Regions from separate parts of the Ensifer sp. 22460 genome, predicted to be linked through region 3. Evidence: riboswitches for the same ligand, from Rfam matches in the RefSeq annotation. Region 3 holds a riboswitch; each other region holds the start of a gene.
What was found. A riboswitch is a leader RNA that binds a small molecule or an ion and turns the genes downstream of it on or off. The one in region 3 is predicted to bind cobalamin.
Positions count from the first base shown of each region.

Region 1: linked by a shared signal. The riboswitch ahead of bluB (5,6-dimethylbenzimidazole synthase) and the one ahead of nrdH (glutaredoxin-like protein NrdH) in region 3 are both predicted to bind cobalamin.
Region 2: linked by a shared signal. The riboswitch ahead of cobU (bifunctional adenosylcobinamide kinase/adenosylcobinamide-phosphate guanylyltransferase) and the one ahead of nrdH (glutaredoxin-like protein NrdH) in region 3 are both predicted to bind cobalamin.

Region 1 covers NZ_JBQENZ010000008.1:33,529-41,314, reverse strand. The annotation lists gene ACTJKM_RS11985 (NADP-dependent malic enzyme) at 1-1,850, shown strand, start outside; gene ACTJKM_RS11980 (helix-turn-helix transcriptional regulator) at 2,133-2,870, shown strand; gene ACTJKM_RS11975 (acyl-homoserine-lactone synthase) at 3,013-3,654, shown strand; gene ACTJKM_RS11970 (DUF2865 domain-containing protein) at 3,782-4,888, shown strand; gene bluB (5,6-dimethylbenzimidazole synthase) at 4,945-5,640, opposite strand; cobalamin riboswitch at 5,687-5,898, opposite strand; gene ACTJKM_RS11960 (SDR family oxidoreductase) at 6,040-6,852, opposite strand; gene ACTJKM_RS11955 (phytanoyl-CoA dioxygenase family protein) at 6,940-7,786, opposite strand, start outside.
Region 2 covers NZ_JBQENZ010000022.1:101,283-109,068, forward strand. The annotation lists gene ACTJKM_RS24730 (class I SAM-dependent methyltransferase) at 38-664, shown strand; gene ACTJKM_RS24735 (adenylate/guanylate cyclase domain-containing protein) at 705-2,936, opposite strand; cobalamin riboswitch at 3,180-3,401, shown strand; gene cobU (bifunctional adenosylcobinamide kinase/adenosylcobinamide-phosphate guanylyltransferase) at 3,764-4,288, shown strand; gene cobW (cobalamin biosynthesis protein CobW) at 4,292-5,356, shown strand; gene cobN (cobaltochelatase subunit CobN) at 5,458-7,786, shown strand, end outside.
Region 3 covers NZ_JBQENZ010000006.1:196,965-204,750, forward strand. The annotation lists gene nrdE (class 1b ribonucleoside-diphosphate reductase subunit alpha) at 1-2,024, opposite strand, end outside; gene nrdI (class Ib ribonucleoside-diphosphate reductase assembly flavoprotein NrdI) at 1,994-2,410, opposite strand; gene nrdH (glutaredoxin-like protein NrdH) at 2,423-2,644, opposite strand; cobalamin riboswitch at 2,941-3,165, opposite strand; gene ACTJKM_RS09845 (hypothetical protein) at 3,455-3,934, opposite strand; gene ACTJKM_RS09850 (LysR substrate-binding domain-containing protein) at 3,896-4,840, shown strand; gene ACTJKM_RS09855 (aspartate/glutamate racemase family protein) at 4,798-5,535, opposite strand; gene ACTJKM_RS09860 (ABC transporter permease) at 5,541-6,362, opposite strand; gene ACTJKM_RS09865 (ABC transporter permease) at 6,364-7,278, opposite strand; gene ACTJKM_RS09870 (ABC transporter substrate-binding protein) at 7,488-7,786, opposite strand, start outside.

The DNA.
Region 1 (7,786 bases), on a different contig from region 3:
AATGTTTCGAGGTTGAGCGCCAGCTGCGTGAAAAGATGCAGATCCCGGTCTTCCATGACGACCAGCACGGAACGGCGATCATCGTCGCCGCCGCCATCCTCAACGGCCTGGAACTCGCCGGCAAGGATATCGCCAAGGCGAAGATCGTGACGTCGGGTGCCGGTGCGGCAGCACTCGCCTGCCTCAACCTGCTCGTCATCCTCGGCGCCAAGCGCGAGAACATCTGGGTGCACGATCTCGAGGGCCTCGTCTACAAGGGCCGCGAGGTGCTGATGGACGAGTGGAAGTCCATCTACGCCCAGGAGAGCGACAACCGCGTGCTCGCCGACAGCATCGGCGGCGCAGACGTCTTCCTCGGCCTTTCCGCTGCCGGCGTCCTGAAGCCGGAGCTGCTGGTTCAGATGGCCGAAAAGCCGCTGATCATGGCGCTTGCCAACCCGACGCCGGAAATCATGCCGGAAGAGGCCCGTGCCGCCCGCCCGGATGCGATGATCTGCACCGGCCGCTCGGACTTCCCGAACCAGGTCAACAACGTTCTGTGCTTCCCGCACATCTTCCGCGGCGCGCTCGATTGCGGCGCAAGCACGATCAACGAAGAAATGAAGATGGCGGCGGTCCGCGCCATTGCCGGCCTTGCCCGCGAGGAGCCGTCCGACGTTGCCGCCCGCGCCTATTCCGGCGAAACCCCGGTCTTCGGCCCCGACTACCTGATCCCCTCGCCCTTCGATCAGCGCCTGATCCTCAGGATCGCGCCGGCCGTCGCCAAGGCGGCCGAGGAAAGCGGCGTCGCCACCCGCCCGATCCAGGATTATGACGCCTATCTCGACAAGCTGAACCGCTTCGTATTCCGCTCGGGCTTCATCATGAAGCCGGTCTTTGCGGCCGCGAAGAACGCCCAGAAGAACCGCGTGATCTTTGCCGAAGGCGAAGACGAGCGCGTGCTGCGCGCCGCCCAGGTGCTGCTGGAAGAAAGCACGGCCCGGCCGATCCTGATCGGGCGTCCGCAGATCATCGAGACGCGCCTGCGCCGTTACGGTCTGCGCATCCGTCCGGATGTCGATTTCGAAGTGGTGAACCCCGAAGGCGATCCGCGCTACCGCGACTATGTCGAGGATTACTTCGCCCTCGTCGGACGCCTCGGCGTCATCCCGGAAGCGGCCCGTACGATCGTGCGCACCAACACGACGGTGATCGGTGCGCTTGCGGTCAAGCGCGGCGAAGCCGATGCGCTGATCTGCGGCGTCGAAGGCCGGTACTCCAGGCACATGCGCGACGTCTCGCAGATCATCGGCAAGCGTGAAGGCGTGCTCGACTTCTCCGCCCTCAGCCTGCTGATCTCGCAGCGCGGCGCGACCTTCTTCACCGACACCTATGTCAGCTACTGCCCGAGCGCCGAGGAGATCGCCCAGACGACCGTCATGGCCGCCCAGGAAATCCGCCGCTTCGGCATCACCCCGCGTGCAGCGCTCGTGTCGCATTCGAACTTCGGATCGCGCGATTCGGAAAGCGCCACCAAAATGCGCAAGGCGCTTCAGCTCGTGCGGGAACTGGCACCCGACCTCGAAGTCGACGGTGAAATGCATGGCGATGCGGCGATCTCGGAAGCGCTGCGCCAACGCGTCATGCCGGACAGCAGCCTGCCGGGCGAAGCCAACCTCCTGGTCTTCCCCAATCTCGATGCCGCCAACATCACGCTCGGCGTCGTCAAGACCATGACCGACAGCCTGCATGTCGGTCCGATCCTGCTGGGTTCGGCGCTTCCCGCGCACATCCTTTCGCCTTCGGTCACATCGCGCGGTGTCGTCAACATGGCGGCCCTCGCGGTCGTCGAAGCCAGCCATCCGGGCTGACATGATACCGCGGAGATCGCCTTCGATCTTCGCAGATATCAGGCGCCAGACCGGCGCCCCCAATGCCATATCCAGACGTCGCGCAATTGTTGAGCGCGACGCTCTATCGCCCGAGAATCACAGCGGAATCATCCTCTGCTGCCCGCTCGCGCGATCCGGTCGCAAGAACCGGCAATCGAAAATTGCAAAATTGGCATCACACACCAAACGGGTAAGTTTGCGCTGGACAAAAGGTGAACCTCTAACCATGCTGTGGCTTCGGACGAGATTCGGTGTTGTGGCATGACTGAGCAGCAGGCTGTCCTCGACATGCTGGAAATCCTGGAAGGCGGGGGCTGTGTCGAGCCCGCTCATTTCTTTACGCTGATGCGCCGCACGTTCCGCATTGCCCATCTCCTGTACCTCGAAGCCGAGCCCTATGCGGACGAGCTCAAGATCTGCCGCCTGCATCACACCTTCGGCGCCTATGCCGCCGAGATCTACCGTTCGCGCGGCCTTCACCGAATCGATCCGATCCTGAAGCTCGCGCTTGGCGGCGTGCGCCCGGTGGAATGGACGATGGCGCGACATCGGTTCCCGGAATGCGAGCCTTTGTTCCAGGCCGCGCAGGAAATCGGCATTTCCACCGAGGGCGTTGCCTTGCCGCTGCCATCGCCCGCAGGTCGGACGGCGCTGCTGGCAATCAACGTCAACATGCCGGCCGACGAATGGACGGCCTATCGGCGCCAACATCTGCGCGATTTCCAGCTCGCCGCGAATCTCTTCCATGCGGCCATGCTGGAACATGGCGCAATGGCCGGCGGCCTTTCGGCGCGTGACATGCGCCTCACCGGTCGCGAAACCGAGGTTTTGACCTGGGCCGCCGCCGGCAAGAGCTATTGGGAAATCGCCACTATCCTCGGCATTTCCGAACGCACCGTGCGCTTCTTCATGACCAATGCGAGGCGCAAGCTGAATGTCGTCTCCAACACGCAAGCCGTCGCCCAAGCCGTCCGCCATGCACTGATCCCCACCGTTTGACGCAGCTCGCGCCAAGGCCCTCCCAAAACCCCTCGAAATCTAGTGGGAAATATCGCTGATTTAAACTGTCACTACCGACAGTTACGCGACCGCCGCCAGCCTGACAGCATCCGCCCATCCCAAGACAAGGATGGAGAAAAAGATGATCAGGATCCTGAACGGAAAGACCCGAGCACAGCACCCGCGGGCCGTCGACGACATGTTCCGGCTGCGCAAGCGGGTCTTCCACGATTTCCTGAAATGGGACGTTCAGACGGACGGCGCATGGGAAATCGACAACTACGACACGGCGAACCCGCTCTATGTGCTGTCCTACGCTCCCGACGGCCGGCTGCGTGGCTCGCTGAGGCTGCTGCCGACGCTCGGTCCCAACATGCTGGACGATACCTTCCCGATCCTGCTCGGCGACAATCCGGAAATCCGCAGCGCCTCGGTGTGGGAATCGAGCCGCTTCTGCATTGAGCCTGAGATTTCGCAGGACCGCGCCTCCAATCAGGTGACGATCGCCGCCGCCGAGTTGATGTGCGGTGTCGGCGAACTCGGTCTCGCCTCCGGCATCAGCCACATCGTCACGGTCACCGACGTGTTCCTGGAGCGCATGTTCCGCCGCATGGGATGCCCGGGCGAGCGCATTGCCGAACCCCATCGCATCGGCTCGGTCTTCGCCGTTGCCGTCGCCTGGGAAGTGACTAACGACCTGCTTCAGCGCATGAAGGCCATTGCCGCCATCGAAGGCACCGTTCTCGAACGCCCGATGTCGCTCGAAACCGCCCGCGCCGCTTGAATGCCATCGCCGGCCGGAGCCGTTAACGCAAACCGCCGCTTGTCGTTGCACGATCACCGACAAGCTCTATGATGGAGGTGAAACAGGAATTGCCGCTGGCAGCCGCCCATATCAGAAGGCCGGCATCATGCGGCAGCAGGAAGAGACTTCGCCCGTGTTCCCGCGCTTGAAACACGTCGCTGTGGTGCTTGTGCCGCTGGCCCTGGTCGGTGCCGATCCTTCGCTGGCATCGACCGTGTGCGACCGGCTGAATACCCGGCTTGCGCAACTGCCCGACATGGTCGCCACCACTGCGGATGCCCGGGACTATGCCAGCGCCATCTCACGACAGAATATCGAGCTGCGCCGGGCGAAGAACGACCGCCGCCGCGCGGGCTGCGGTGGCGGCAGCGTTGTCGTCTTCGATGGCGGCGACCCCGACAGCTGCGGGGAGCTCGACAGCCTCATCGCCGAGATGGAAGACAATCTGCGCATGCTGAAGTCGGAGCGCGAGCAGATCGTCGCCGGCGGCAGCGAAGACAGTCGCCGCCGCATCCTTGCCGCGCTTGAAATCAACGGCTGCTACGGCGACAGCGAAGAATTCGCGAGCGTCGAGCCCGAAGAGCCCGAAACGCACCGCAACATCATTGCCGACCTGCCACCTGACGACGCCTACGGGCCGATGCTCGGGCATGGCGAAGACGGCTATGCGCCGCAGGATGGCTACTATCGCGGAACACTCAGGACCATGTGCGTGCGCACCTGCGACGGCGCTTTCTTCCCGATCTCCTCGGATGCGACGCCGGCCGACTTCCCGCGGGACGAACAGGCCTGCTGGGCGCGCTGTCCTGGCGCCGAAACCGAACTCTACTTCCACGATATCAACACGGAAGAGAGCGAACAGATGGTCTCGGCCGTGACCGGGTTACCCTATACCGAAATGCCCAATGCGTTCGCCTATCGCACACGCGGCATCAGCAAGCCCGGCATGTGCGGCTGCCAGATACCGCAGACTGCCGCAACCTCACCGAAAACGACCGGCACCAAGATCGGCGACGATCAGTCATCCATCGTCGTGATCGAAACCAAGAAGCCGGCGGATACCACGACCGCCACGGCGCCGGCCGAGGAGAGGCCTTACGACCCGTCCAAGAGCAAGGTGCGCGTCGTCGGTCCGACCTTCCTGCCGCAGGAAGAAACCTCGATCGACCTGAAGCACCCGAAGGGACCGGCCTATCAACCGGTCCAGAACTGAACCCGGCGCCGCCTTAAAGCGCGTCGCGATCGCTGCGCACTTTTGCGCGACGGGCTTTAGGAACTCTCGCTGCAGTTCCCCCAGCCTTCCTCAAACACCAGTTCTTCCAGCGGCAGGCGTTGCCGCCATCCCTTCACCGCCAGTTCGGGCTGCTGGTAAAGGCGATCGACATAACCGAGGCAGAGCCAGGCGACGATCTCGATATGATCGGGAATGCCGAGGATCGCCTTGATCTCCGCCTCGTGAAAGATACTGACCCAGCCGACGCCAACGCCTTCGGCTCGCGCCGCAAGCCACAGGTTCTGCACGGCACAGACCGTCGAATAGACATCCATCTGCGGATTGTGCGTCCGCCCGAGAACGACGGCGCCGCCGCGTGTGCGGTCGCAGGTGACGCAGATGCTGAGCGGTGCCTTGCGAATGCCTTCAAGCTTCAGCGAGCGGTATTTGGCCTGCTGCTCTGCCTCGAACATCAAGGCGGCCTCATCATTGGCGCGGTGAAACGCCTGCCAGACGCGCTCGCGCGTTTCTGCCCCCCGCACCAGTACGAAATTCCAGGGCTGCATGAAGCCAACCGACGGCGCGCTGTGCGCCGCGGCAAGCAGGCGTTTCACCAGATCGTCGGGAAGAGGCTCGGCCAAGAATTCGTCGCGCACGTCGCGGCGTGTTTCGATGGCGCGGTAGACGGCCTCCCGCTCGTCCGGCGAAAAGGCACCGGCAGCCGCAAGGCCGCCCTTCTGTTCAGTCAGCATCGTTCGATCCCCAACAATGCGAAAACCTCCCGCCGTCCGCGCGGGGTTCGGTCTATCTCGCCAGGCCGGTCTTCTGACTTCGGTTCAACCGGTCGCCTCACCTTCCCAGATCGATTGAAGATCCAGTGGCAAAGCCTTGAATCAATTCAAGGCACTTCTAGAGGCGACCGTCCCCGTCACAGCGTTGGGCACGTTCCGGAATGACACCGGATTCCCGATTCTCCCGCTCGCGCGGGCACCTGACGGCGTCATAAGGGCACAGCCGCCAAGGAAAGACAAGCGCCCGTCAGAGCGGGATGAGGAAAAGTGCGCGCGGTTTTCCGCCCGCATTCCGCTCTAACTTTTGAGGATCGATCACGTTTATGATTTTGGGTCGATCCGACCCAAAATCATCGTGATCTAGAGCGGCGCCACCGGATGCGGCGAACCGTCATAGCCGCCCCAGACCGACTGGTCGAAGCAGATCACCGATCCGGTCATCAGCCCGGATTCCGCGGAAGACAGATAGGCGCAGGCGCGCGCCACCTCCGCCGGATCGACGAGCCTGCCGAAGGGTTGGCTGGCGGCCGCCTTTTCGAGCCAATCCGCGGCAGCGCCGTGAAATTCGCGCTGGATGCGGTCCTCGCCTTCGGAAGCCATCCAGCCGATATTCAGGCCGTTGACGCGGATGCGGTTGCGCAGAAGCGCATAGGCAGTGTTCTTGGTCAGCGTCTCCAGAGCGCCTTTCGACGAGCAATAGGCCGCAATGAAGGGCTGCCCGGCCATTGCCGACATCGAGCCGATATTGACGATGGTGCCTTCCGTTTGCTCACGCCGCATCACCTTCACCGTCTCCTGCATCAGGAAAAACGGCGCCCGCACGTTGATGGCGAACATGCGGTCGAACAGTTCCGGTGTCGTGTCGAGGATCGTGCCGCGATCGGTGATAGCGGCGGCATTGACCAGCGCATCGACCCGGCCGAACTCCGCATCGCAGGCGGCAACGACCTTGCGCGCGTCGTCAACCTTTTCAAGATCGGCCTCGACATAGACCACTTTCGCGCCGCTGGCCTTGCCGATTTCTTCGGCCTTCGCCTTTCCCTTTGCGGCGTTGCGCCCACAAATGACGATGCCTGCCGCACCGCGTTCGGCGAATAGGCCGGCGATCGTTGCGCCCAGCCCTTGCGTGCCGCCGGTGACGATGGCGATCTTGCCTTCCATTTGTCCGCTCATTGAAATTCCTCCCTCGGATGATCGTGTAAAACAGGTGCGGCCCCGGGCGAAACGCTCCGGGAGCCTGTCGGATGTGCTGTCGGACCGTCAGCTCAGCTTGCGCTTCGCCTGCGCGTCGAGTGCGGCCTGAAAATCCTGCTCGCTCGTTCCTGCGGTCAGTGCCTCGCGCATCAACTGCGCCTGGGTCTTCGGCGCCAGCCCGCCAAGCGGCGGGTCGCGGTCGAGATTGGTTGGGAAGGAATAGCCCTCGGAGCAGGACGCGATGGCATTGGCCGCTTCCGCATCGGTCAGCTTGCCCTTCGCCAGCAACGCCTTCAAGGCCGGGTAGAGCGTCGCGCTCATCGTCAGCCGATCGACCGTTTCCATCGCCCGGCCAAAGGCCGAGGACACCTGCAGCAGGTTCGCCACGCGGCGGATGTCGGTGGAGCGGTTGTTGCCGGCGGCGTGGAAGAGCGCCGGATTGAAGAAGACGACATCGCCCTTTTCGAGCGGGAGCTGGACATGGTGCTCGTCGAAATAGGCCCGGAACTCCGGCCGATTGAGCGCCAGATAACCCGGCACATAGGTCTGGCTATAGGGCAGGAACAGCGTCGGCCCGCTTTCAAGCGGCATGTCGCAATGGGCGACCGCCCCTTGCAGGGTCAGCACCGGCGAAAGCTTGTGAACATGCGCCGGATAGCGCTCGATCACCGCGGCGGTCTGGAAGCCGAGATGGTAGTCCCGGTGCGCCGATTGTGCCGCGCCGCCCGGATTGACGCGGTTCACCTGCGCCGTCATCTGGTAATTCGGCCCGAGCCAAGCTTCGCTGACAAGCGCGATGATGGCATTGCCATAATAGGCTGCAAAATTTTCCGGCGCCTTCAGGCAGTGCTTTTCCAGCGAGTTCCAGATGCGATCATTGGCGCCGGGCTTGGCAAAATGATCGCCGCCGCCG
Region 2 (7,786 bases), on a different contig from region 3:
CTCAACTACGGCCGCGCGCTCGGAGACAGGTGTTGCAATGCAGGACGAAACCAGACGAGCCCATTGGGACAAAGCCTATCAATCGAAAGGCGAAGCGGGGGTCAGCTGGTTCGAAGATGCGCCCGCCGTTTCGCTCGATCTCATCCGCAGGCACGTGACGATCGCCACCGCGTCGCTGATCGATGTCGGCGGCGGCGCCTCGCGGCTGGTGGATGCGCTGCTCGACGAGGGCATGAAATCAGTTACGGTGCTCGATCTGTCGCCGGCGGCGCTCGATGCCGCCAGGGCAAGGCTCGGGCTGCGGGCCGACGCGGTCCACTGGGTTGCGGCCGATGTGACCGCGTGGCGGCCGGATCGGACCTACGACATCTGGCACGACCGCGCCGCCTTTCATTTCCTGACCGATCCGGACGACCGGGCTGCCTATATCGAGCGCCTGACGGCGGCCGTCGCGCCTGGCGGGTACGCGGTTATCGCCACCTTCGCGCCCGATGGTCCGGAGCGCTGCAGTGGCCTACCGGTGGTGCGCTACGATCCGGCGGCACTCGCCGAAGTGATCGGACCGTCCTTCCGGCTTGTCGAGCATGTCAAGCACCAGCACACGACCCCGTGGAATTCGACCCAGGCCTTCCAGTTCAGCGTGCTGCAGCGGGTGACGCACTAGGGCCGCAACCGGTTTGGCGCCTGCGTCGCTTCTGCCATGGCTAGCGCACCTGCGAGAAGGTGAAGGCTCTGTCGCCATGGTACCAGATGAACTCGTTTTCCCGGGCGCTCAGTCCTCCGGGGTTCCGCGAGACCACCCCACAAAGGTTCGTCGTTTTCAGCCACAGGAAACAAACCTCGTCCTTCTCGAACCGGACCTCGACGTTGCTCATCCTGCCGGCGCCGAGCGAAGCCCAGTCTCCCGTCAAGGTGGCGATGCCCTCGGGCGAAACGACAGCTTCTTGTTCCTCGCCCGAATCCAGCATGCGTCCACGCAACCGGTGCCCGAAGAACAACGAACGGAGCTCATCGGCTGGCAGCCTGTCGCGAATGCTGACGTCGGTGTTCATCAGGGTCTCAGGCACGCCCGCCAGACGCAGTCCCTGATAGAGCTTCTCGCTGGCATGCGGCTGCGCCAGGTCCAGCGGCGGGCGCTCTGAAATGCAGACGGGCGTTCCGCCACGGCTGATGCGAAGCGCGTCGTAGCGGGCGACTGCCGCCTCAGCCTCCGCGCGGTGACCGAGATGTCCGGCGGCAGAGGCAAGGAGAAGGAAAGGACCGTCATCCTGGGGGTTGAGTGCGATACTGCTTTTCGCCGCTGCCGCTGCCGCTTCGAAATCCTCCAGGCTGAACTGCGTCAGGCCGAGGACGTACAGGAAGAAGGACGGGGAGTGCGGATCGAGGCGGATCGCCGTGCGGATATAGGGCAGGGCCTCCGCCGGCCGGCCGGCGGATGTCAGCACGAAGGCCGTCAATGCGTAGCTCCAGGAGTCGCCGGGTTCCAGCGCGATCGCTTCCTTAAGGTCTGCGAGCGCGTCGGCATGCCGCCAATCCGCTTCGGCAAGGAGGGCCGCTGCCTGATAGGTGAGTGCCGTCTTATGTTTCTGCGCCATCCGCAGAAACTGCCGCGCCTTGGCTCGCGCCTCGAAGCGCGTGATGCCCAGCTGATAGTGCCAGCGCCACAGATAAATGCGCGCATAGACCATGGCTGCGGCGGCATAGGCACGTCCATAGGCGGGATCGAGCGCAATCGCCTGGTCGAAGTAGGGCAGTGCCTTCGCGAAGTCTTCGGGCGTGGTGCGCCGGTGATGCTCCCAGCCGCGCAGGAACGCATCAAAGGCCGCCGGCACGGCCGTTTCCTTGCGCCCGAAGGCCATCTGCTGGTCAGGGTCCAGCCGCAACGCAAGCGCTTCGGCAATGCCGCGCATCACTTCGTCCTGCAGCGCAAAGGCGTCGGTGAGCGATCCGTCGAACTTTCCGGCCCAGACGTGTCCGCCATCAAGGGAATCTATGAGCTGAGCATTGATGCGAAGCTGCTCTCCGGCACGCTGGACGCTGCCTTCAAGCACATATCGGACACCGAGCTCTTCCGACACCTGCCTGGCTGTCACCGACTTGCCCTTGTAGGTGAACGTCGAGTTGCGCGCGATGACGAACAGGCCGGAGATCTGGGCCAGTTCGGTGATAAGGCCGTCGGTCATGCCATTGGCGAAAAATTCCTGCTTGGGGTCATCGCTGACATTGGCAAACGGAAGCACGGCGATCGAGGGCTTGTCTGCCTGGCTGAAGTCCACGGCCTGAGCCGGTCGGATGTCGGCAGGCGGCTGCCACGGGCGCCACCAGGCGGCACCGACGGCGGCTGCGAATGCCAGGGCAGATGCCGCGGCCAGCGCGACCCAGCGTCTTCCACGGTGTGCTTTGGCCTTCGGCTTGCCGGCGTGGGCTTCGTCCAGCCAGAGACGGTAGGTCCGAACCGGTTTTTCGACGTGTTTCAGGCGTTGCTCGCCGAGAAAGACGAAACCGACGTCGAGGTGCTTCTCGACCTGGTCATAGGCGGTGCCGGAGATGACGATGCCGCCCGGTTCGGCCAGGCTCTGCAGGCGCTCGGCGATGATGACGCCATCGCCGTGAATGTCGTCGCCCTCGACGATCACGTCGCCAAGATTGATGCCGATGCGAAATTGCAGCCGCCCCGCGTCCACGCCGCGACTTTCAGATTTGGCGCGCTGCACCTCGACCGCACATCGGACCGCCTCGACGACGCTGTGGAACTCGACCAGCAGGCCGTCGCCCATGGTCTTGATCAACCGGCCGCGATGCGTCTCGATGCTTTGTTCGAATAGTTCGTGCAGGTCGGCCTGAAAGCGGGCGCAGGTACCCTCCTCGTCGGCCTGGGTAAGCAGCCCATAGCCGCAAACGTCGGCAATCATCACGGCGGCGAGCCTGCGTTCCATGTGCCTACCGGATAAACGAAGCCCCTCGGGTCGGTTGCGGGATGGTTCAGCGACCTTTGCGCGTCCATAGGACGCGCGGCGCTGCAGTTTAACGCAACATCTGTAATTGCTAAAATATGTTCGTTCGCGATCTGCCATTCGCCTAATGTCCGGTGCGGCTTCGCGCTCGACAAATCGTCGCGCGACGCAAGTCGGCCGGGGAGGTGTCGCAAGCGTCGATTGACTTTGCGGCGCCCGCTTCCTAATCATCGGATGTTGGATGGTTCCCCCTTGTCGTGGCGATCGGGGGGAATAATTGGGAATGTGACGGATGGACCCAAATCGGGCATCCTTATCGCAGCCGACCCCGCGACTGTAGAACGGTCAGGGTTCGCCATCGGGTTCAGAATCGGGCTGTCAGCCGATTGCATGGGGCAATCGAAGCAGGTCGGGATCGAGCCGGAAAAGCCACTGGCGTGGCATCGTGATCAGCCGGGTTGGACGCCTCTTCTTCTACGAATCGTCCGCCTTTCACGAAGCCGCCCACAGCGCCGCGCGTCGGAGACGACGCGCAAAGGTTCGCTGTGGCACCGGAAAGCGCCGGGAAGGTGAGGCGGGCCGCTCGGGTCCTGACATCGGAACCTCGTCCATTCTGAGCGAGGCGATGTGGGGCCTCGTGACGCCGTGAGCCAGGAGACCTGCCACCCGACATGGGCATTCCGCCCGAGGAGACGTGTCGTCTCCAACGCCATCACGGAGGTTGTTTTGGCTCTCAGATACTTTCCCGAACGCGCCGCCGGCGCGTCGAACGGCTGTTGCCATCTGCCGCTGACCTTGGCGCGGTCGCGATGAGCAATCCCAGCGCCGGACCCGTTCTGGTCCTCGGCGGCGCCCGTTCCGGCAAATCCAGCTTTTCCGAGAAGCTCGTCGAAGCGTCCGGTCTCACCAAACATTATGTCGCCACCGGCCGCGCCTGGGACGACGAAATGCGCGCGCGCATCGACCATCACAAGATGCGCCGCGGCGAAGGCTGGACGACGCATGAGGAGCCGGTCGATCTCGTCGGCATCCTCAGTCGCATCGATAATCCCGATCACGTCGTGCTGATCGACTGCCTGACGCTGTGGGTCACCAATCTCATGCTCGAGGAGCGCGACATCGAGGCGGAGTTCGCAGCGCTCGCCGCCTACCTGCCGCAGGCGCAGGCGCGCCTCGTTTTCGTTTCCAACGAGGTCGGCCTCGGCATTGTGCCCGAGAACCGCATGGCGCGCGAGTTTCGCGACCATGCCGGCCGGCTTCACCAGATCGTTGCGGAGAAATCCGCTGAAGTTTACTTTGTCGCGGCCGGTTTGCCGCTGAAAATGAAGGGTTGAATAATGACCACTGCGAGAACCAGCCACGGCAAGATCCCGGCGACTGTCATCACCGGCTTCCTCGGCGCCGGCAAGACGACGATGATCCGCAATCTGTTGCAGAACGCCGACGGCAAGCGCATCGCGCTGATCATCAACGAGTTCGGCGATCTCGGCGTCGACGGCGACGTCTTGAAGGGCTGCGGTGCGGAGGCCTGCAGCGAGGACGACATCATCGAACTTACCAATGGCTGCATCTGCTGCACCGTGGCCGATGATTTCATCCCGACCATGACCAAGCTGCTCGAGCGCGAAAACCGCCCGGATCATATCATCATCGAGACCTCGGGCCTGGCTTTGCCGCAGCCGCTGATCGCCGCCTTCAACTGGCCGGATATCCGCAGTGAAGTCACCGTCGATGGCGTCGTCACCGTGGTCGACAGCGCTGCCGTTGCCGCCGGCCGCTTTGCCGATGACCATGACAAGGTCGATGCGCTGCGCGTCGAGGACGACAATCTCGACCATGAAAGCCCGATCGAGGAACTGTTCGAGGATCAGTTGACCGCTGCCGACCTGATCGTGCTCAACAAGACCGATCTGATCGACGCGTCCGGCCTCAAGGCGGTACGCGACGAGGTTTCCTCGCGCACCAGCCGCAAGCCGACCATGATCGAGGCGAAGAACGGCGAGGTGGCCGCCGCCATCCTGCTTGGCCTCGGCGTCGGCACCGAAAGCGATATCGCCAACCGCAAGTCGCATCACGAGATGGAGCATGAGGCGGGCGAGGAGCACGACCATGACGAGTTCGACAGCTTTGTCGTCGAGCTCGGCGCCATCGCCGATCCGGCCGCCTTCATCGATCGCCTCAAGGGCGTGATATCAGAGCACGACGTGCTGCGTCTCAAGGGTTTTGCCGATGTGCCTGGCAAGCCGATGCGCCTGCTGATCCAGGCGGTCGGTGCCCGCATCGACCAGTATTACGATCGCGCCTGGGCGGCCGGCGAAAAGCGCGGCACGCGTCTCGTCGTCATCGGCCTGCACGACATGGACGAGGCGGCGGTTCGCGCTGCGATTGCTGCGCTCGTCTGATCGTTCATTGAATGAAATGATCTAACGCATTGAAATAACGCAATTCCGGACGGAAGCCGCTTCACGCGTTTCCGTTCGGAATTGCCCGAACGGACAAGACCATGCATCTGCTTCTCGCCCAGAAAGGAACGATCGCCGACGGCAACGAGGCGATCGACCTTGGGCAAACGCCGGCCGACATCCTGTTCCTGTCTGCCGCCGACACCGAGCTCTCCTCGATCGCCGCCGCCCACGGCCGGCGTGACGGTGGCCTGAGCCTGCGCATTGCGAGCCTGATGAACCTGATGCATCCGATGTCGGTCGACACCTATGTCGAGCGCACGGCGCGTCATGCGAGGCTGATCGTCGTCCGGCCGCTCGGTGGCGCCAGCTATTTCCGCTATCTGCTCGAAGCCTTGCATGCGGCCGCCGTCACCCACCGTTTCCAGATCGCGGTGCTGCCGGGCGACGACAAGCCGGACCCGGGCCTTGAACCGTTTTCTACGGTTGAGGCCGATGACCGCCAGCGGCTCTGGGCCTATTTCAACGAGGGCGGCGCCGACAATGCCGGCCTGTTCCTCGACTATGCCGAGGCGCTGGTTTCAGGCGCCGAGAAACCGCAGCCGGCCAAGCCTTTGCTGAAAGCCGGCATCTGGTGGCCGGGGCGGGGCGTGATCGGGGTTTCGGATTGGTTGAGTGTTGTGGGGGCTGGAGCCCCCGCATGCGCAAATCCCACCATCGCCATCTGCTTCTACCGCGCCCTCGTCCAGAGCGGCGAGACGCGGCCGGTCGAAGCGCTGATCGATGCGCTGAAGGTGCAAGGGGTTCGGGCACTGCCGGTCTTCGTCTCCAGCCTCAAGGATGCGGTCTCCGTCGGCACGCTGCAATCGATCTTTTCCGAAGCCCCACCCGACGTGGTGATGAATGCCACCGGCTTTGCCGTTTCTTCGCCCGGCGCCGATCGTCAGCCGACGGTGCTGGAATCAACCGGCGCGCCGGTGCTGCAGGTGATCTTCTCCGGCTCATCACGGCAGCAATGGGAGACATCGCCGCAGGGGCTGATGGCGCGCGATCTGGCGATGAACGTGGCGCTACCGGAGGTCGATGGCCGCATCCTTGCGCGCGCCGTCTCGTTCAAGGCGGCGTCGATCTACGATGCGAAAGTCGAGGCTAACATTGTCGGGCATGAGCCGCTCGAAGATCGGGTGCGTTTTGCCGCCAGCCTTGCCGTCAACTGGGCGAAGTTGCGTCGCACCGAACCCGCCGACCGGCGGATCGCCATCGTCATGGCCAATTATCCGAACCGCGACGGGCGCCTCGGCAATGGCGTCGGTCTCGACACACCGGCCGGCACCGTCGAAGTGCTGCGTGCCATGACGGCAGAAGGCTATGCGGTGGGCGACGTCCCGGAGGATGGCGACGCGCTGATGCGTTACCTGATGGCCGGGCCGACCAATGCGGCAGGCCGTGATCGTGAAATTAGAGAAACAATTTCGCTCAGCGATTACAACGCCTTCTTCGATTCGCTTCCGAAACAGATTCAGGATGAAGTTGGCGGCCGTTGGGGCGCGCCCGAGGCCGATCCGTTCTTCCTCGACGGCGCCTTCGCGCTGCCGCTCGCCCGCTTCGGCGATGTCATCGTCGGCATCCAGCCGGCGCGCGGCTACAACATCGATCCGAAGGAAAGCTACCACTCGCCGGACCTGGTGCCGCCGCATGGCTATCTCGCCTTCTATGCCTTCCTGCGCCATCAGTTCGGCGCGCAGGCGATCGTGCATATGGGCAAACACGGCAATCTCGAATGGCTGCCGGGCAAGGCGCTGGCGCTGTCTGAGACGTGTTACCCCGAGGCGATCTTCGGGCCGCTGCCGCATATCTATCCGTTCATCGTCAACGATCCGGGCGAAGGCACGCAGGCCAAGCGCCGCACCAGCGCCGTCATCATCGACCACCTGACGCCACCGCTCACGCGCGCTGAATCCTACGGGCCGCTCAAGGACCTCGAGGCGCTGGTCGACGAATATTACGACGCCGCCGGCGGCGACCCGCGACGGCTGCGGCTCTTGAGCCGCCAGATCCTCGACCTCGTGCGCGACATCGGCCTCGACAGCGATGCCGGTATCGACAAGGGCGACAGCGACGACAAGGCGCTGGAAAAGCTCGACGCCTATCTCTGCGACCTCAAGGAAATGCAGATCCGCGACGGCCTGCACATCTTCGGCGTGGCGCCGGACGGGCGCTTGCTGACCGATCTGACCGTGGCACTGGCCCGCGTTCCGCGCGGGCTTGGTGAAGGCGGGGACCAGAGCCTGCAGCGGGCGATCGCGGCGGATGCGGGGTTCGCCTTCGACCCGCTCGATTGCGTCATGTCGGACGTCTGGACCGGCGTAAAACCATCGATCCTCACCGATATCTCCGACGCCCCCTGGCGCACCAACGGTGACACCGTCG
Region 3 (7,786 bases):
GTCGCCGTGTCGCGGAAGAACAGGGTCAGCGACAGGCCCTGATCGACATGCTGGGTCGCAGCCGCATAGGTGTCGATGATCTTCTCCGGCCCGATCTCGTAGGCGTCCTGGTAATATTCGAGGTTGTCGTTGGTCATGAAGGCGGCCGGATAGTAGACGCGGCCAATCTTGCCTTCCTTGCGGATCTCGATCTTCGAGACGATCGGGTGGATAGAGGAGGTCGAGTGGTTGATGTAGGAGATCGAGCCCGTCGGCGGCACCGCCTGGAGGTTCTGGTTGTAGAGGCCCCCTTGCGTGACCGCCTGTTTCAGTTCCAGCCAATCGTCCTGCGTCGGGATGCGGATGCCGGCCGCTTCGAACAGGCCCTTCACCTTCTCCGTCGCCGGCAGCCATTCGGCTTCGGTGTATTTGTCGAAATATTCGCCTGACGCGTATTTCGAGTTCTCGAAGCCCTTGAAGGTCACGCCCTTCTCGACCGCCAGCCGGTTGGATGCGCGGATGGCGTGATAGGTCACCGTGTAGAAATAGATGTTGGTGAAATCGATGCCTTCCTCGGAGCCGTAGAAGACGCGCTCGCGGGCGAGGTAGCCGTGCAGGTTCATCTGGCCAAGGCCGATCGCGTGGCTGTCGTCATTGCCCTTCTCGATCGAAGGCACGGAAGAGATGTGGCTCATTTCGGAGACGGCGGTGAGCGCGCGGATCGAGGTCTCGATCGTCTGGCCGAAATCCGGACTGTCCATCGCCGCGGCAATGTTCAGCGAGCCGAGATTACAAGAGATATCCTTGCCCATCTTTGCGTAGGAGAGGTCGTCGTTGAATTCGCTCGCCTCGCTCACCTGCAGGATTTCCGAGCAGAGGTTGCTCATGGTGATGCGCCCGGCGATCGGGTTCGCCCGGTTCACCGTGTCCTCGAACATGATGTAGGGGTATCCGCTCTCGAACTGGATTTCGGCAATGATCTGGAAGAAATCGCGCGCCTTGATCTTCCGCTTGCGGATACGAGCTTCCTCGACCATCTCGCGGTACTTCTCCGTCACCGAAATTTCGGTCAGCGGCACGCCGTAGACGCGCTCCACGTCATAGGGCGAGAACAGATACATGTCCTCGTTGTTGCGGGCGAGCTCGAAGGTGATGTCCGGGATGACGACGCCGAGCGACAGCGTCTTGATACGGATCTTCTCGTCGGCATTTTCCCGCTTGGTATCGAGGAAGCGCATGATATCCGGGTGGTGGGCGTGGAGATAGACAGCACCTGCTCCCTGGCGGGCGCCAAGCTGGTTGGCATAGGAGAAGCTGTCTTCCAAGAGCTTCATCACCGGGATGATGCCGGAGGACTGGTTTTCGATCTGCTTGATCGGTGCGCCCATCTCTCTGATGTTGGTGAGCGACAGCGCCACGCCGCCGCCGCGCTTGGAGAGCTGCAACGCGGAATTAATCGCGCGGCCGATGCTTTCCATATTGTCCTCGACCCTAAGCAAGAAGCAGGAGACGAGCTCGCCGCGTTGCTTTTTGCCGGCATTGAGGAAGGTCGGCGTCGCCGGCTGGAAACGGCCGGAAATGATCTCGTCGACGAGATCGCGGGCAAGCTGTTCGTTGCCGCGCGCCAGCGTCATCGCCACCATACAGACGCGGTCTTCGTAGCGCTCCAGGTAGCGCTTTCCGTCAAAGGTCTTCAGCGTATAGGACGTGTAGTATTTGAACGCGCCGAGGAAAGTCGGGAAGCGGAACTTCTTCCCATAAGCGTGGTCGTAGAGATCGCGCACGAAGTTGAAGGAATACTGATCCAGCACCTGCTGTTCATAGTAGCCCTCGGTCACCAGATAATCGAGCTTCTCCCTGAGGTTATGGAAGAAGACGGTGTTCTGGTTGACGTGCTGGAGGAAGTACTGCTTCGCCGCCAGCCGGTCCTTGTCGAGCTGGATCCGTCCCTCTTCATCATAGAGGTTCAGCATCGCGTTCAGCGCATGATAGTCGAGCGCCGGTTCCGTCGCCTTCAGGGGGCGTTCGAGTGTTGAGACGTCCAAAATCGTTCCATCCCGTTTCTGACATTGGCGACGTCCTCCTCGGTTCCGAGCAGCTCGAACCGGTAGAGGTAGGGCACCCGGCACTTGGCCGCGATGACGTCGCCGGCGATCCCGTAGGTCGCGCCGAAATTGCTGTTGCCCGCAGCAATGACGCCGCGGATGTGAGAGCGGTTGCCCGCATCGTTGAGGAAGCGGATGACCTGTTTCGGCACGGCACCCCGGCCGTCGTCGCCGCAATAGGTGGGCACGACCAACACGAAGGGCTCGGAAACCGTAAGCGAAGCCTTACTTTCCTTGAGCGGAATACGCGCTGCGCGAAGGCCGAGCTTTTCGACGAAGCGATGGGTGTTTTCCGAGCGGCTGGAAAAATAGACGATCAGGCCCACCGCCTGTCTCCTCTAGGAAAGCGCGCTGATCTTGTCGGGGCGAAAACCCGCCCAGTGTTCGGGGCCGGCGACGACGACGGGAAGCTGCATGTAACCGAGGCCCTTGACCGTTTCGAGCGCGTCCTGGTCGATGGAGATATCAATGACCTCGTAGTTGACACCCTGGCGATCGAGCGCCCGGTAGGTCGCGGTGCATTGGACGCAGGCGGGCTTGCTATAGACGGTAACGTTCATTTCTTCCTCGTTTGGTCGGCTGGATGAGAGCATGAGAAGGTGCACGGACACGCAACCGCGATCCGGCGAAATGCAGGGCTGTCATGGCTGTGGCTCGCTCGGATCTCGACGCCCGGGCATGCCTCTTCGTCAGTTGCGCGGGAAACCGCGCCTCTTGATTGGCGAGCGATAGAATTTCAATGACGCGGACATGACTTCACCCCGAAGCTTTGGAAAGGCTGCCGGGGAGATGTCGAGACGATCAGGCAGGCTCATCCTGCCGCACGCAACTCAACCCCTCCGGACACCCCGCCCGTGGACGTTTGTTGCTCGAGGCAGGTCTCCTGGCTCACGGGTCTCAGCTTCCATCCCGACCTTCCCGAGGCCTCATGCCTCAGTGGTCCAATTCCGGACAGTCGCTCGCCGTCTACAGTTGCGGGGGCAGCTACGGCATAGCCTGGCGAAAACTCGCCGACGCACCGTATTCCCGTCTTAGCTCTCAATCCCTGCGAATCGAAAGAACCTCGAACACTAGATATAGTAGTTCATCGCAAATCTGCGTCAATAGGTTCGAGGTGCCTGAAGCCGGGGAGAGAAGGTGATTTCTTTCGCCGTGTGGATAACAAGGAGTAAACGACGGGATGCGGCGAAACCTGTGGGTGGAGAGCTTCTCGGCTTCGAGCCCGGCGCTCGCTCCGTTGCCGATCACTTGCGAAGAGGCTCCGGCACGTCGCTTTTAGAAACGCCACGCCGGATCTCTCCCGAATTCGGTCCACGTGCTGGCAGGTGGCAGATCACGACAACTGCGCTGTCTCTTGCCTCTGCGCTCCGTCAATCGCAGAGCGACATGCTTACGTCTTTGTTTTCTCCGGGCTGGGCTCGAGGCGAAGCCCTTGCCATTTGCGGCGCGTCGCCGCAATCCCGCTCCGACGAGGGCGGTGACTTGCGCGGATTGCCGTCCGTCGGCCAATGCCACGGATCGGCAATATCGCCGATGTGCGCCCGGACGGTCTCGTGATCCCGCGTCAATCCGATATCCTTCAGCTGGAATTCGCTGAACGTATCGATGTCGATGGTCGGGTTGAGCGCGTTCCCGGCCCAGTTCAGGGCATGAAGGATCGTTGATCGCACTGCGCTAAGCATTGCTATCCTCTTTGTTTTTGCTGTTGTGTTCGCGAAAAAAGTGAGGATTTTTGCTGCTTCGCGCAAAGCGATTTCTCGCATGCTGGCATAAAGAATGCTTATGTCAGGGCCATGAGCAAGATTCCTCCCATGAGTGCCGTGCGCGCCTTCGAAGCGGCCGCCAGACATCTGAGCTTCACCCGCGCCGCCGACGAGCTCGGCATGACGCAGGCGGCGGTCAGCTACCAGATCCGGCTGTTGGAGGAGCGCATCGGCACGCCGCTCTTCGTTCGTCTTCCGCGCGAGGTTCGGCTGACGGCGGCCGGGCGGCAGCTGGCGCCGAAGGTGACGGAAGCGATCGACCTTCTCGGGGCGGCCTTCTCGGAGATTGCCGACAAGACCGAACACCACCTGCACATTTCCGTGCTGCCGACCGTCGTGTCGAGCTGGCTCGGCCAGCGGCTCGCCTCGTTCCAGACGGCCCATCCGAACATCAGCATCCGGGTGCACATGTCGACCGAGCTGATCGACTTCAAGCGTGACGCCATCGATCTCGTGGTGCGCAGCGGCAACGGCGACTGGCCCGGCAACGACGTGTTCCCGCTTTTCCCTATCGATTACATGCCGGTCTGCACGCCGTCTTTCATGGAGAAGCACCAGCTCAGGCATCCCTCGGACGTCCTGCGTGTACGGCGCTTCGGCAACGCCAGCTGGTGGCGGCGATGGATGATCGAAACCGGGGTGGAGCCACCGGCGAGCAACGGTACCGAACTGATCTTCGACGTCCAGGCGATGGACGTCACGACGACTTTGAACGACCATGGCATCGCGATTGCCGTTTCAACCTTCCTGATGGACGAACTGAAGAGCGGCAGGCTCATCCGGCCCTTCGACCATGTGGTAAGAGATGGTCGCGCCTATTGGCTGGTCTATCCGCAGAGCAGCAGGCGGCAGAAAAAGATCCAGGCTTTTCGCGATTGGATTATTGCCGAGGCCGACGCATCGAATGCGCTGCTGGCGACAGTCGTGGGCGATTCCAGGTCGGCATCACCTCAAGCCGGGGTCGGAGCGAGCGCGCTCATGAAACCTGAATAGGGCTTGCTGAGCGGCGACGCATAGGCCCCGCGCTTGCTGGTCATAAGTCCCTGTGACACGAGCGCTTCCGCCTGCTTGACCGCGGCCGAAACGCCGTCGATGACAGGGACGTCATAGTCCGCTTGGAGCGCCCGGGCGAGATCGGCCATGCCGGCGCAGCCGAGCACGATCGCTTCTGCGCCATCCTGATTGAGCGCCAGCTCGATCTCGCGCCGGAGTTTGGCGAGCGCGTCTGATGCCTTGTCCTCCAGTTCGAGCACCGGGATGTTGGCGGCGCGGACCCTTGCCCGGTCGCCCATGCCGTAATGCCGGACGAGATTCTCGATCAGCACCCGTGACCGTTCGAGCGTGGTGACCACGGTGAAACGTTGCGCCAGCATGGCAGCGGTCGCGACGGCGGATTCGCAGAGCCCCACCACCGGTATGCGGGCGAGCGCACGGGCCGCCTCGAGGCCGGTGTCGTCGAAGCAGGCGATGATCGCGGCATCGGCGCCTGCGGCCTCGCCGTCGCGGATTTCGGCGAGCAGGCCCGGCAGGGCGACGGCGCCGTCATAATGCCCCTCGATCGAGGCCGGTCCCGATCTGGAGGTGCGCGCGAGAATTTCCGTGGCAGGGTTGGCGACAGTCCGAGCGGCCGCGGCTGCCTTGGCCGTCATCGACGCGGTGGTGTTGGGATTGATGATCAGGATGCGCATCTAGCCTAGCTCAGCTTTGCCTGGCGGCGTCGCAAGGTCAGAATGACTGCGAGCGCGACGAGGATGATGGTGAAGGAGAAGAGGGTGGTGACCGTGCCGAGCGCATAGAGCACCGGCGTCGTCACATTCGTAGTCATGCCGTAGATCTCGAGTGGCAGAGTGTTGTAGCTGCCCGAAGTCATCAGCGTGCGGGCGAATTCGTCGTAGGAGAGCGTGAAGCCGAAGAGGCCGACGCCGATCAGGCTTGGCGCGATCATCGGCAGGAGAACGTGCTGGAAGGTCTGCCAGGACGTCGCCCCGAGATCGCGCGCCGCTTCTTCGTAGGCCGGTGAGAACCGGTTGAAGACCGCAAACATGATGAGCACGCCGAAAGGCAGTGTCCAGGTGAGATGCGCGCCGAAGCCGGAGGAGTACCAGGCGGGCTTCAGGCCGAACTGCTGGAAGACGACGCCGATGCCGAGCGAGATGATGATCGACGGCACGACGAGACTTGCGACGGTGAGATAGAAGAGCGCGGTTGCGCCGCGGAAGCGTCGGCGGAAGGCAAGGCCTGCAAGCAGGGCGACCACGACGTTGACCGCCATTACCATCAGGCCGAGCGTAAAGGAGCGCCGGAATGAGGCGCCGAAGTCCCCGACCGCCTGCCGTTCGAAAAGGTTGTAGAACCAGTGCAGCGATAGGCCGTTCAGCGGAAAGGTCAGGCCGCCGTCCGGTCCCTGGAAGGACAGGATCAGCACGGCCGACAGCGGGCCGTAGAGAAACAGCACGAACAGCGTGAAGAAGATTGCGAGCAGGTAGAATTCCTTGCCGCGTCTCTCGTGGTTCATGTCAAAGCTCCTTGCGGATGTCGACGACGCGCAGGATCGCGGCGACCATAAAGAGCACGACGATCAGAAGCACCACGGCATTGGCGGCCGCTGCCGGATATTGCAGCAGAGACATCTGGTTTTTCATCATCAGCGCGACGGAGGCGCTCTGGCCGCCGGACATGACCTGCACCGTTGAGAAATCTGCCATGACGAGCGTGACGACGAAGATCGAGCCGATCGCGATGCCCGGCTTGGCGAGCGGCAGGATGACGTTCCAGAGGATCTGGCCGCCGGAAGCGCCGCAGTCGCGCGCCGCCTCGATCAGCGAGCGATCGATCCGCATCAGCGTATTGAAGATCGGCGTGACCATGAACAGCGTGTTGAGATGCACCATGGCAAGCACCACGGCAAAGTCGGAGTAGAGCAGCCACTCGATCGGCTGTGGGATCAGGCCAAGCTCGATCAGGGTCGAATTGACAAGGCCGTTGCGGCCGAGCACCGGGATCCAGGATATCATGCGGATGATGTTCGAGGTCAGGAACGGCACGGTGCAGACGAGGAACAGCACCATCTGCATGGTTGTTGTGCGGACATGGAAGGCGAGGAAATAGGCGACCCAGAAGCCGATTAAGAGCGTCAGCGCCCAGACGAGGACGGTGAATTTCAGCGTGTTGAGATAGGTCTTCCAGGTGACCCACGAGCCGAGCGTATCGGCGTAGTTCATCGTCAGGAAGTCCGGATAGAGACCGGCGAAGTCATAGTCCCAGAAGCTGACGACGATGATGGTCAGGATCGGCAGCACGAAGAAGAAGCCGAGGATCAAAAGGAGAGGGGTTGCCTGGAGATGGGAGGCCAGCGCGCGCGGAGCGCCCCGGCGACGTGATGCCTTCTCTGTCCTGATTTCCCCTGGCTGGGACGTCGCAAGTGTCGCCATCGTCGTTCCTCTCTGGATTTCTGCGATCGGGGTCCGCCCCTCATCCGCCTGCCGGCACCTTCTCGCCGCTTGCGGGAGAAGGGAGATGCGTCGCCGTCCCGCTCATTCTTGATCGCCTATGTGCACGCTCGGCCGGCCGATGTGGCACGTCCCCTCTCCCCGCCTGCGGGGAGAAGGTTAGGGTGAGGGGGGCGCTTCCGCGCCGGCGATTACGCCGCGATGAACTCGTTCCAGCGCTTGATCATGTAACGGTCCTCGTCCATCACAGAGTTCCAGCAGGCGACCTTGCCCATGCGTTCCTCGAACGAGCCGCCGTCGCGCACCGCACCCGCTTTCTCCATGATCTTGCCCTCCGGCGAAAGGATGTCGCCTTGGGCGGGCTTGCCTTCCACCCAGAAACCCCACTCGTCCTCGGACATGAAGCCCTTGGCGGTCTCCATCGCGGCGGAGTAGTAGCCCTGACGGTTGAGGTAGGCGCCGACCCAGCCGGAGAGGTACCAGTTGATGT